DNA from 4 places in the Pseudodesulfovibrio halophilus DSM 5663 genome. Region 1 is predicted to be linked to each of the others. Evidence: predicted binding sites of a transcription regulator. Region 1 holds the regulator's gene; each other region holds the start of a gene.
What was found. Region 1 encodes sigma-54, which starts transcription at its own class of promoters, with help from an activator protein. Its sites were predicted from a motif close to CTGGCACGGNNNNTGCTT; they were not measured.
Positions count from the first base shown of each region.

Region 2: BR24_RS03780 (NifB/NifX family molybdenum-iron cluster-binding protein) is a predicted target of sigma-54. The motif match lies at 2,116-2,133, and genes of this name have one in related genera.
Region 3: BR24_RS07380 (PEP-CTERM sorting domain-containing protein) is a predicted target of sigma-54. The motif match lies at 1,607-1,624, and genes of this name have one in related genera.
Region 4: BR24_RS12155 (TadE/TadG family type IV pilus assembly protein) is a predicted target of sigma-54. The motif match lies at 1,882-1,899, and genes of this name have one in related genera.

Region 1 is NZ_JCANTV010000015.1:119,207-122,409, forward strand. Features, by position in the region: gene BR24_RS15060 (PTS sugar transporter subunit IIA) at 1-374, opposite strand, end outside; gene hpf (ribosome hibernation-promoting factor, HPF/YfiA family) at 378-920, opposite strand; gene rpoN (RNA polymerase factor sigma-54) at 960-2,387, opposite strand; gene lptB (LPS export ABC transporter ATP-binding protein) at 2,630-3,203, opposite strand, start outside.
Region 2 is NZ_JCANTV010000008.1:348,158-351,360, reverse strand. Features, by position in the region: gene thiC (phosphomethylpyrimidine synthase ThiC) at 1-533, shown strand, start outside; gene BR24_RS03785 (sigma-54 interaction domain-containing protein) at 685-2,013, shown strand; gene BR24_RS03780 (NifB/NifX family molybdenum-iron cluster-binding protein) at 2,144-2,557, shown strand; gene BR24_RS03775 (NifB/NifX family molybdenum-iron cluster-binding protein) at 2,554-2,913, shown strand; gene BR24_RS03770 (iron-sulfur cluster carrier protein MrpORP) at 3,011-3,203, shown strand, end outside.
Region 3 is NZ_JCANTV010000010.1:100,337-103,539, reverse strand. Features, by position in the region: gene BR24_RS07385 (winged helix-turn-helix transcriptional regulator) at 76-492, shown strand; gene BR24_RS07380 (PEP-CTERM sorting domain-containing protein) at 555-1,580, opposite strand; gene BR24_RS07375 (hypothetical protein) at 1,948-2,115, opposite strand; gene BR24_RS07370 (CBS domain-containing protein) at 2,129-2,524, opposite strand; gene BR24_RS07365 (P-II family nitrogen regulator) at 2,552-2,899, opposite strand; gene BR24_RS07360 (DUF1538 domain-containing protein) at 2,904-3,203, opposite strand, start outside.
Region 4 is NZ_JCANTV010000013.1:15,100-18,302, reverse strand. Features, by position in the region: gene BR24_RS12165 (TadE/TadG family type IV pilus assembly protein) at 1-194, opposite strand, end outside; gene BR24_RS12160 (pilus assembly protein TadG-related protein) at 204-1,415, opposite strand; gene BR24_RS12155 (TadE/TadG family type IV pilus assembly protein) at 1,441-1,836, opposite strand; gene BR24_RS12150 (sigma-54-dependent transcriptional regulator) at 2,080-3,203, shown strand, end outside.

The DNA of each region.
Region 1 (3,203 bases):
TTCAAAAGCCGCGAGATGTGCGCCAGAATGCGCAGATGCATCCCCGCGACCTGTTCAGGAGCGAGCACCAGAAAGAATATATGACACGGCTTGAAGTCGAGCGACTCGAAGTCGAGCCCTTCCCGGCTTCGGCCTGCCACAACGGCGATCTGTTCCAGAGAGTCCAGCTTTCCGTGTGGAATGGCGACGCCGTCGCCGATGCCTGTGGTGCCGAGCTCCTCGCGCTCCTTGAGAACGCGCAGGACATTGTCGGCATCCATGTCCGGGAAGCGTTCCTGCAAGGGAACGACAAGCTCTCCGAGGGCCCCGGCCTTGTCGGCCGAGGCCATGTCGGAGAGAATCAGGTCCTTTTCAAGGTAGTCACCAAGTTTCATTGATCAGAATCCGGGATCGATGAGGCCGAAGTCTCCGTTGTCGCGCTTGTAGATGACGTTGACGCCCTCGGTTTCGCTATTCCTGAAGACGAGGAACTCATGATCCATGGTGTCAAGCTGCATGGCAGCCTCGTCCACGGACATGGGCTTGGGCACGTAGCTGTCCGTTCCCACAATGGTGGGCTCGGAAAGACGGTCTTCGCCATAGTTCAGGTAGTTCATGCGAACCTCCCGTTCCTGACGGACCTTTCTGGTCTTGCCCTTCATCTTCTCGCGCTGCTTGCGAAGCTGCGCCTCAAGCTTGTCCAGCACCAGATCAATGGTGGCGTACATGTCCTCGGAGGACTCGATCGCCGTCAGGTGCATGGTGTCCGCATCCAGGATGACGTCCGCCTTGTGACGGAGCTTCTCCACCATGAGGTTCACCTGAAGATCCGCATTGTCGGTGTCCTTGAAGAACTTGCCGAGCTTGGCGAAGCGCTTGTTGGCATAATCCCGCAGATGCTGAGAAGGATCGAAGTTCTTGAAGGTGAAGCTGATATTCATGGAATACCCTCCTGGTTATGGGTAGTGAACAAGCCTTGACTAAAAATAGCTCTTGCGCTTGGACGATGATGCAATCCCCATGGCGGACCGGTACTTTGCCACGGTCCTGCGGGCGATGTTCACGTCCAGCCGCTCCTTGAGTATCTCGCCGATCTTTTCGTCGCTGAGCGGTTTTTTCGGCTCCTCCTCGCTTATGAGTTTCTTTATGAGCGCCTTGACGCTTTCCGACCCGACCTGCGAACCGTCGCCGAGGTCGAGAGCACTGTTGAAAAAGAATTTGAGCTCGAAAATGCCGTGCGGTGTGGACACGTACTTGCTCGTCGTGATGCGGCTGACCGTGGACTCGTGCATGTTTATGTCTTCGGCGACCTCCTTGAGGATCAGGGGCTTGAGCTTGGTCACGCCCTCCACGAAGAATTCGCGCTGAAACTTCACGATGCTCTCCATGACCTTGTAGAGCGTGCGCTGGCGCTGGTACAGGCTCTTCATCAGCCATGCCGCGGAGCTCATCTTGTCGCGGAAATAGTCCTTGTCCAGATCCGCCCTTCCCTGCACGGTGTCGGCGAGGAACTGGTTCATCTGCAAACGCGGCAGACCGTCCTCGTTGAGCACGATCACGAAATCGTCCCCGTAGCTGTAAACATACACGTCGGGGCTGACGTAGTGCGGCTCGGTACTCGAAAAATTGGCGCCAGGCATGGGGTCGAGCTTCTGAAGCTCTTCAAGATACCCCTTGAGCTCTTCCAGAGAAATCTTGAACTTTCGGGCAAGCGGCTTGAAGCGGTTCTTTTCGATGTCCTCAAGGTGTTCGGTGACTATCGACACAAGAATGGGATCGTCGATGCCGAGCATCTCCATCTGCACAAGCAGACATTCACGCGGAGTACGGGCCGCAACGCCGACAGGGTCGAGACGCTGGATGCGCCTGACCACGGACTCGACGAGATCCTCGTCGACACCGGGAATCATCTCGCAGAGCTCTTCCATGCTGGCCTGAAGATAACCGTTGGAGTCAAGGTTGCCTATGATTACATCGGTAATGGCGACCTCCTGCTCCGAGAAGTCGGAGAGACGGATCTGCCAGCCGAGGTGCCCTTCAAGGGAAGGCTTAGACGCGAGACGGGCCTCAAAAGTCAGGCCCTCTTCCGGGGACTCGTATTCGCGGACCTGCGACTGCTTGGAAGAGCTGGAGAACTCGCCCATGTAGTTGTCCCAGTCCGCGTCACGCATGACGGATTCATCGGTCCCCTCGCCCGCTTCCTTGAGGGAGTCCGACTCCTTTTCCGGAGCCTCCTGAACGGCCTCGTTTTCGGATTCCTCCAGAAAAGGATTTTCAAGAAGCTCCTGCTGAACCGTTTCAACCAGCTCGAGACGCGACATCTGCAGCAGCTTGATTGCCTGCTGCAACTGCGGCGTCATGACCAGCTGCTGCGTCAGCTTGAGTTGTTGCCTGAGTTCAAGCCCCATACGGTTTCTCTATTCATGCGGGCGTCCCACCCGGTTCTCGACATAAAATTGGTCATTTGCTCGGGGTACACAACCCGAATCACTTGTGTTGAAGTATGCCACATGCTTTCCACTACCGCAAGAAAGACCGGATAACCAACTGCAAATGTTGATTTTACACACACAACACAATGAGCATGAAAAAACTGTACCAACCTTCCGGGCGACTGTAAACGACCAAAGGGTGGAACTCTCGAAAAAAACTAGAGAGAGAAGTCTTCGCCCAGATAGATCTGCCGGGCCCGGGAGCTCTGCACGATGTCGGCAGGCGTGCCGTCGAGGATGATGGTGCCCTCGTACACAAGGTAGGCTCTGTCGCAGATATTCAAAGTTTCCCGGACATTGTGGTCAGAGATGAGAATCCCGATGCCCATACTCTTGAGCACGGAGATGATTTCCTGAATATCAATGACAGCGATGGGGTCGATGCCGGCGAACGGCTCGTCGAGAAGAATGAAATCCGGACTCATGATAAGCGCCCGGGCTATTTCCAGCCTGCGCCTTTCCCCGCCGGAGAGGTACATGGAAGCCTGATCCGCGAGCTTGGTTATGGAGAACATCTCCATAAGCTCATCGGCGCGGTCGCGCTGCTGGCGCGGCGTCATATCCGTCTGCTCAAGGATTATCTGCAGATTCTCGCGAACCGTCAGTTTGCGGAAGATGGAGCTTTCCTGCGGCAGATAACTCACGCCGAGCCGCGCCCGTTCGTGCAACGGAAGGTCTGTGATATTCCTGCCGTTGAGATAGACGTCTCCCGAATACGGCTTGACGATCCCG
Region 2 (3,203 bases), on a different contig from region 1:
AGACGCAGCAGGCTTGGGACGCGGGCGTACAGATCATCATCGAGGGGCCCGGACATGTGCCCATGAACCAGATTCGGGCCAACATGGAGCTTCAGAAGCGACTGTGCCACAACGCTCCCTTTTATGTGCTGGGACCGCTGGTCACGGACGTGGCCGCCGGGCGGGACCATGTGGCCTGCGCCATCGGCGGTGCCATCGCGGCGTGGTCCGGGGCAGACTTCCTCTGCTACGTCACCCCCAGCGAGCACCTCGCCCTGCCCGGTCCGGACGACGTATACGAGGGCGTGGCCGTGACCCGCATCGCCGCGCACGCCGCGGACATCGCGCGCGGCAACGAGCAGGCCGTGCAGCGCGACCGTGAAATGGCCAAGGCCCGTGCGGACATGGACTGGGAAGGCATGTACCGCCTGTGCCTTGATCCGGTCACGGCTCGCAGGATTCGAGACAGCCGCAGCCCCGAGGACGAGGACGTGTGCACCATGTGCGGCAAGTTCTGCGCCGTGAAACAGCTCAAGGAACACCTCGGTTCATAGCCTTCAGCGTCCGTTTCTCCTGAAACGGTCATTCATCGGCACTTCGGCAGGGAGTCGCCTACGGGCGGCTCCCTGAATAATTTTTACGGGAAACACGGAAAAACATATTTACGCACTTCACAGAGGACAATTTAAGGCTTATATCTCGCCCATGCCGTTTCCCAAGGACCTCCCGCTCGAGGACGTTTTTTCGTCCATCGCCGACGGCCTCTTCACGGTGGATGCAGACTGGAACATCACCTACTTCAACGAGGCCGCCGAGCGCATAACGGGCGTTCCCGCCGCAGAGGCCGTGGGCAACAAGTGCTGGGATGTTCTCCACTCAAGCCTCTGCGACGGGGACTGCGCTCTCGACTCATGCCTTGCCCACGGCGGCCGGATCACCAACAAGTCCATTTTCATCATTCGCCCCGACGGGGAAAAGCGCCCCGTGTCCATTTCGGCGTCGCCGCTGCGCAATGCCGAGGGGGAGGTTATCGGCGGCGTGGAGACTTTCCGCGACCTGACGGAAATCCACGCCATCCGGCGCGAAATGCGCGAGTCCTATTCCTTTGAGAGCATCGTGGGCAAGAGCGAGGCGCTGGATCGCATCTTCGGCATCCTGCCGCAGATCGCCAGAAGCGAATCCACGGTGCTGCTGCTGGGCGAGTCCGGCACCGGCAAGGAGCTCTTTGCACAGGCCATCCATCAACTCAGCGGACGCAAGGAAGGACCTTTCGTACCGGTCAACTGCGGCGCCCTTCCCGAAACGCTCCTCGAATCCGAACTGTTCGGCTACAAGGCCGGCGCCTTCACCGACGCACGGCGCGACAAGCCCGGCCGCTTCGAAACCGCGCAGGGCGGCACCATCTTTCTGGACGAGGTGGGCGACATGCCCGGCAAACTTCAGGTCAAGCTGCTGCGCGTGTTGCAGGAGAAGACCTTCGAGCCGCTGGGCGGCGTCACCCCGGTAAGCTCCGACGCCCGCGTCATCGCCGCCACCAACCGCGACCTCGACCTGTTGGTCAAGGAAGGGGACTTTCGGCAGGACCTGTTCTACCGGCTGAACGTGGTCACGCTGCGCCTGCCGCCCCTTCGGGAGCGTCGCGCGGACATCCCGCTGCTCGCCGACCACTTCGTGAAGCACTTCAACGCGGTGCAGGGAAAAGCTGTCGAGGGACTCTCGGAAGACGTCATGAGCATCCTCATGCGCCATGAGTTTCCCGGCAACGTTCGCGAGTTGGAGAACATCATCGAATTCGCGTTCATCCTGTGCCCGTCCGGCTTCGTTCAGGTGGAGCACCTGCCCGAACACCTTCGCCCCGAGCAGGACGCGCCTGCCGGGTCCATGCCCATGGGCACGCTTGAGGAGATCAAGTGCATGGCGGTCAAGGCCGCGCTGGAACGCAACGGCGGCAAGCGCATGGTCACCTGTCGCGAACTGGACATCTCCAAGGACACGCTCAGGCGCATGCTCGCCCGTTGCGGCGACGCTGACTGAGCGGGCGCAGAGTTCGCCCGCCCCTGCCCGTCGAGGCATTATTTTCGCCTTCCCGCCCTCCCCCAAAACACCTAAATAGCTGCAATACAAAACTTTTTAAACATGGCACGGCCTATGCTCATGCAGCGGCGTGAGTGAAAAGGAAACCAAGCTTCTCTGCCTTGCCTGTTACGGCGACCGGCTGGCGTCGGTCTTTGAAAACGCGCCCGAGCTGCGCCTCTTCACGGTGGAGAACGGTACATATAGCCCCGCAGGCCATTTATCCCTTCCCTCAAAGGACCCAACGGACAGGACATCCGCCATTTTGGCCTGCGGGGTGACGCATCTGCTCTGCGGAGCCATGTGCGGTCGCACCAGAAACCTCCTCGATGCTTCCGGGGTTGACGTCCTCTCCTGGCATGGAGGAAGCGTCGAGGAGGTTCTGGCTGCCTTCCGCAACGACACACTGGACAAACTCGCCCTGCCCGGATGCCGCAACAGGCCCGGAACGGCCATGTGCCGGGGCCGCGCCCGAGCGGGCAAAGGAAGGAGGAATCAGTCATGAAGATAGCCATCAGCAGCTCCGGCCCCGGACTGGAGAGCGCCCTGGATTCCCGCTTCGGCCGTGCGGCCGGGTTCGTGGTCTATGATACGGACAGCGGCGCGAACGACTACGTGGACAACACCCAGAACCTCAACGCGGCTCAGGGCGCGGGCATCCAGTCCGCCCAGAACGTGGCCGACACGGGCGCCGAAGTCGTCATCACCGGCCACGTGGGCCCCAAGGCCTTCCGCGCGCTGGACCACGCAGGCATCAAGATCTGCCTCGCCACCGAGGGATGCGTCGGCGATGCGGTTCACGCCTTCACCGAAGGGTCCATCAAGCCCGTGGACGGCCCGGACAAAGAAGGCCACTGGTAGCCGCGCGGCGCCCCGACGCGTTGACATCCGCGCACGAATGTCTATGTGAAGAAATCCGAACGCAGTATTCGGAAATACACACCTCAGGAGAACCACAATGAGTGAAGCCTGCAACAGCTGCAGTTCCGCCACCGAAGGCGGCTGCTCCTCCGGCGGATGCGCCGAAGGTCCCGAAGACCTCAAACTCAAGACCACCCTCTCGCGCATCAAGCACAAGATAGTCGTCATGTCCGGAAAAGGCGGCGTGGGCAAATCCACCGTCGCCACCAACATAGCCGTGGCCCTGTCAC
Region 3 (3,203 bases), on a different contig from region 1:
ATAACATGATCTTTCCTCTTTTCAAGAGGTTACACCAAAGTCAGCCACTTACACGCATGTAAGTCAGGAACCCCCATGATCCAGCAGTGCCCCCTCAAGAAGGTCAACGACAAGGAATACCGATGCTTTTTCGAACTGACCCTTCAGGTCTTCGGCGGAAAGTGGAAACCCGTCATCATATTCCATCTGGCACGCTCCGGGACCATGCGATACGGGGAACTCAAGCGGACCATGCCGCAGATATCCGAGAGGATGCTGGCAAAGCAGCTGCGCGAGCTGGAGAAGGACGATATCCTGACCAGAAAAGCCTATCCGGAGGTTCCTCCCAAGGTCGAATACACCCTGACCGAACTTGGCCGGAAGTTGCTCCCTGCCCTGCTCGAACTGCGCAAGTGGGGCATCGAATACGAACGTCACCTCGGCGGAGGCGAGCTGGTCTTCGACCCAAACGAGTACGAGCCGCTGGAAGACCCTGTCCTTCTTTCCGAGTGACCGCTCAAAAAAAGGGACGGCACTGGACTGCCGCCCCCTTGCGAGAGAGTCTGAACCGCGATCTAGCCCTGTCCGAGACGGCGTCTCATGGAGAAGGCCATCAGCGCTGCCAGACCGAGTCCGGCAAGGACCACGGAAGAAGGCTCGGGGACCGGAGCGGACTCGAATGTCGACGGCACCACGAACGCCTGTTCATAGCCGCCGTTGAGCGAATGCATCCTGAAGTCCATGGAGATCATGTCGTACGGACTGTCCCCGCTCCATGCCGCGAGCATGGCGTTGAGCTCGGGAGAGAAAACCGCATACGCCACCTGATCCGATCCGAGGTTGTGGGGGAAAGGTCCGGCGACAGCGTCCGGGCTGCCGCACGGCACCGGAACCCCGGAGGCGTTGATGCATACGTCTCCGCCCGAAATGATATAGTCCTCGAACGGAGTCGGTTCCCATGAGGCATCGGAATATGTCGGAGAGACATACGTGCCGGGATCACCGCCGAAGATACCGGTCCCGTCGCCGTTGGGGCTCGCCAGATCAAAATACTCCGGCGTTGCGCCGCCGGTGCTGCTCCAGACCTTGACCTGCCCGTATGCCCAGAGGTCCTGAGCGGACCGTTCCTGCGTGTTGTTGAAGAAGAAGGCCGGGCTCTGTCCGTTCATCTGCCCTGTGAACGCTTCGATGGTCGAATCCCACGTATCGGGCTGATTGGCCGGCATGGTGGGGGTGAACCCGGGATCCGGAGTCGTGCCGGTAGAAAACGTGGGCACGCCGGAGCTGTTCGGGGTCGGATACGCGTCATCCATACCCGCGAAGTTGGTGTTCACCCCGGTTCCAGACGCACCCGTAGCTATGACGATGCCATCCTTGATATGACCGGCAGTCGACCGGACGTAATAGGGATTGCCGGGCCCTGTTCCTCCCCCGAATTCCTGATCGTACTGATACGCCAGAACCGGCAGGGAGTATGAGTAGAAATCGCCGTACAGGAAAGCGTTGGCGGTTGGCTCAGGAAACGTGAATGCACGTGCCCATGAAGGCATCGCGAGCATGATGGCAACAACGAACAACCATGCGTAAACAATTCTGCTCATAGCACCTCCTCCGATTATTACCAAGAAAGCAAAATCCATGCGCGCAATAAATAACACCTTCATTACAGGCTGCTAACCACACTCTCAGTATGAAAAAGTGTATGGTTTTCAATACACCCTCAAAGCTTTCTTTACACCTCGTTACTCATGCGGGACAGGTCGGCTCTTCCCTTCCTGATTGCGGGAAGGGGTGGACAGCACAGGACCTTGTCTGTACGAATCTGCGCCGAACGGCGCGACAGGGTCGCCGCTCTCGCGTCGACAGGGTTCGGCATCCATAAACAGAAACGGACCCTTCCGGCCAAAGCCGGCCAAGGGCCCGTTTCAGGAATATAATCGCCGCACGCTCAGGTGCGGCCGGGTCGGCTCAGGATCTTCTTCCGCGCCCGCTGCTCGGCGGGATGTCGGCCCCGCAGTTGCGGCACCGCACCGAGTCGTGCTTTTGCGAATCGCCCACAGCCTGCTTGTGGCTGCATTTCGGGCATATCCGCACCTTGTTGAGCAGCGAGTTGATCGCCACGAAGAATCCCCACATGCCTTTTCTCCGGCTACAAAAGTTCGTGCTCGAGGATGAGGGAATCCAACGTCACCATACCGACCATTTCTCCCATGTGCTCCACCGGCGCGCGGTGGATTTTCATGCGGTGAATCAGCCGCGTGGCGTACCGGATGTCCATTACGGCGGGAACCGTGATGACGGGTTTGGTCATTACCTCGTAGACGCTCACATCCTCGGCGTCGAGACCGGGAACGAGCACGCCTTCGACGATGTCCATGATGGTTATGATGCCCCAGGCGTCATCCTCGTGTCGCCGTTCCACAAGCAGCTCGGAGACCTGCGCCTGCCGCATCTTGTCTGCGGCGACCTTGACGGTCGCCATGCCGTCGATGCTCAGGATTTCCGACTGCATCACGTCCCGAACGCGGACAATGGACTTCTTCATCTCTGCACCCCTTCGAATACTGAATTATTAAAAATACTTCTCGCGGACTTCTTCCTTGAAGCGCTCGATCTGGCTCTCCATCCCGATCACCTTGTCGATGGGAACCACGAAGGCAATGCCGGTGCCGGGCTTCTGAAACTCCCCGGCAGTCCGGATGGCCTCGAGGACGGGATTGACGAGGTGTTCCTCGAGCAGGAAGAAGACGATATCGGTCTGATCCTCGAGCGTAAGCCCGAAGAACGTCTTTGCTTCACGCATCCCGGTTCCGCGGGCGGAAATGATCGTCGCCCCCGTGGCTCCCGCCTCCTTGGCCGCGTCCACGATAGGGTCGGTCTTGTGCGTCTTGACCGGGGCGAAAATGGCTTTGAACTTCATGACATCATTCCTTTCGCGTTTTTGCTCTGGTACGCATGTTCAGCAGATGCGCGATCTGCGCGTACCCCATGACGGCAATTATCGGAAAAAGACTCGCGAACGCAATCAGCCCGAATCCGTCCAGAGCCGGATTGCGTCCCGGAACGGCCTCTGAAAGGCCAAGCCCAAGCGCCGCCACCAGCGGTACCGTGACGGTGGAGGTCGTCACGCCTCCGGAGTCGTACGCAATGGCGATGATCTTCTTGGGCGTAAAAAACGTCATCAGCACGACGGCAACATACCCGCAGAGTATGTAAAGGGAAAG
Region 4 (3,203 bases), on a different contig from region 1:
GTGCCGTCTTCGACCCCCTCGCCGGTGGCGGCGATGCGCACGGCTTCCTGCGCCGCCTTCTGCACGGTGAGCCACGAATGGAACATGTTGCCCATCTCCATGGTTCCAAGCAGCAGGACCATGACCGCGGGCAGCACCAGTCCGAATTCCGCGACCGTCATGCCCAGACGCTTTCCGTTCTTTCTGTGCAGCATGGTCGCCTCCTAGCTCAGCAGCCGCCAGCCGAGCTGGCGTCCGATCTTCTTGAAGATGTCGTCAATGTCGTACACGCTCGGCGCGTCGAAGTAGTGGTCGTCCGTGCCGGGCTTGCTGGACGCCATGGCGCGCATCAGGTCGCGGTCGGTGTTGTCCGAGGTGCCGAAGCGAATGGTGAATATCTCGATGCCCGCGTCCTTGGCGGCCTGCGCCTCGTTGAGCATGTCCTGATTGAGCCTGCCGCCGTCCTCGCAGTGCGCGTCGGTGATCTTCATGCCGTAATAGGCATTGGTCCAGTAGTTGTTCGGCTCGTAGTAGGCCCGGTAGGGGCCGCCGCAGTTGCCGTCCTCGTTGTCGCCGTCGGTGAGCAGGATGATGATCTTGCGGAACTCTTCCTTGTCGCCTGCCTGGTCGTAGGGCCTTTGCGGCGTGAGCATGTGGCGGCCCCACTTGAGGCCTTCGGGGATTACCGTTCCGGAGGCCGCGCCCGTTGCGGTCTGGTTGTTCAGGGAGGTGATGACCGCGTTCTTGTTCGTTGTCAGGGCCTGCGCTTCGGGGATGCTGGAGCAGGTGTCCAGATTCACGCGGCGGCGGTAGTAGTACGGCAGGTCCCAGTACAGGTGCATGAAGTCTTCGTGGATGCCGTGGTTGAGGGAGCCGTCGACATTGCGGCAGCCCGAGAGGCCGTCGCCAGCGGCTTCGCCCACGTTGACCTTGCCGCGGAAGGGCACCAGCCCGATCTTGGTGTCGGCCTCCGCGCCGTCGGGGATGATGAGGTCCACCAGTTCGCCCGCGGCTTGCTTGACCATGTTGATGGGCGTCCCCTTCATGCTGCCGGAGTTGTCGATGACGAAGACCACTTCGAGCTTGTTGAAGCCCGCGCTGGCCGCCGCCTCCACGCGCTGTGCGGAAAGGCCGAGAAAACCGAGGAGCAGCAGGTCCACGTCCGCGTGGGCCTCCACGTTCACGCTGCGGATGAGGGTGCCGGGGACCAGCGCGTCCAGCTCGGAGCCGGGGTAGTTCTTTTCAAGCATCCCGGTGGCCGCCGCCCGGACCAGCCCCTTGTCCAGTTCGGGGTCGTAGGGCAGCTCGAGGCTCCCGGCCAGTGCGGCCGAATCCACGGCGGCCTGAAGGCGCGTGTGGGCGGAGTAGAGGTTGCCCAGATCGAGCGCGAGGCCCACCATGGCCAGAACTGCGGGGATGACCATGGCCATGACCATGCTCACCGCGCCGAGGCGTTCACTGTTAGGGAAGCGGCATCGTTGTGCCCGCTTCGATGACGAGCATCTCTTCGCCGCCGAGCATTTCCAAAGCATCCCGGCCTCCCATTACTGGTTGATATTCGTAGCTGGCGAGCACGGTCACCGTGCGCGCGTCCGTATCGGTGGATACGCGGACGTCCACTTCTTCCGAAGGCAGGTCGGGCACGAGGCTCCGCACCAGCTCCTGCACGTCGGGTCCGGCTTCACCCTGCATCAGCACCATTCTGGCGCCCTCGCGGCTGGCTTCCACCAGCGAGGAGTGCGCGTGCATGGCGTTGCTTCCCTCCATGAGAAGGAAGAGAAGGAGCGCCATGAAGGGGAGGATGAGGCCGAGTTCGGCTGCGGCCATTCCGCTCTTGGATGATGATTGCTGTCTCATGTCCTGTTTTCCTCCGGCGGGGATTCCCGCGTTTGCAGGGAGTATCAGCAACGGATGTGCCACTCTCCATCAAAAGTGGATTTTTTTTGTGACCGATCTCGGGAGCCCTACGTATACGGTGTATATGCGGCTTCTCGATCCGAAAGACCTTTCGGGCGAGGGCTGGTTTGGTCGTATCGGGCGATCCATTTTTTGTGGATTGTACCGCCTTGTCATGGTAGAAGGAGAAAACCGGGTGCGCAAATGGCTGAACGAATACTTGTAGTGGATGACGACCATGCCTTCCGGGGTATGCTGGTGGAGGCGCTCGACGAGCGCGGCTTTACCGTGGAGCAGGCGGAGACCGCCGAGGACGGCATCGTGCGTGCCGGAAAGGGCGGGCTGGACCTGATTCTCCATGACGTGAAGCTGCCCGGCATGTCCGGCCTGGAGGCCTTGCCCAAGCTCAAGGAGGTGGCGCCGGAGACGGACGTGATCGTCATGACCGGGTACGGGTCCCGCGATACCGGGATTCAGGCCATGCGCGACGGGGCCTACGACTACTTTTCCAAGCCTTTCAGTATAAAGGAGATGGAGGTCGTCATCCGGCGGGCGCTGGAGAAGCGCGGCCTTCAGGCCGAGCTCGAAGTTCTGAAGCGCAACCTCAAGGGTGCGGGGCCGCTGGACAAGATCATCGGCGACAGCCCGGCCATGCAGGAGGTCAAGGACCGCCTGTCCCGCGTCGCCGAGCTGGACTGCGACGTGTTGGTGCTCGGCGAGACGGGGACCGGCAAGGAGCTGATTTCAGACACCATTCACGCCATGAGTTCGCGCGCCGCCGGCCCCTTTGTGAAGCTCAACTGCGCCGCCATCCCGGAATCTCTGCTGGAAAGCGAACTCTTCGGCCATGAGAAGGGCGCGTTTACCGGTGCGGCCTCGTCGCGGCCCGGCAAGTTCGAGCAGGCCGAGGGCGGCTGCATCCTGCTTGACGAAATCGGCGACATGCCTCTGCATTTACAGCCGAAACTCTTGCGGGCCGTGGAGCAGAAGCAGGTGGAGCGCGTGGGCGGCAGCAAGCCCATCCGCTTCGACGTGCGCATCATCGCCGCTACCAACCAGGAATTGGAACAGCGCGTGGATGCAGGAGAATTTCGTAGCGACCTGTACTACAGGCTCAATGTGGCCTCCATCCACCTTCCCCCGCTCAGGGAACGCAGGGAAGACATTCCACGACTGGTGGACCACTTCATACGGCAGGCCAACCTCAAGCTCGGGACCGACGTTCGCGGCGCAGACAAGAAGGCGGTCCGCAAGATGTTTGAATACGACTGGCCGGGCAACGTGCGCCAGTTTGCCAACGCCATTGAGCGCGCTGCGATCTTCAGCAA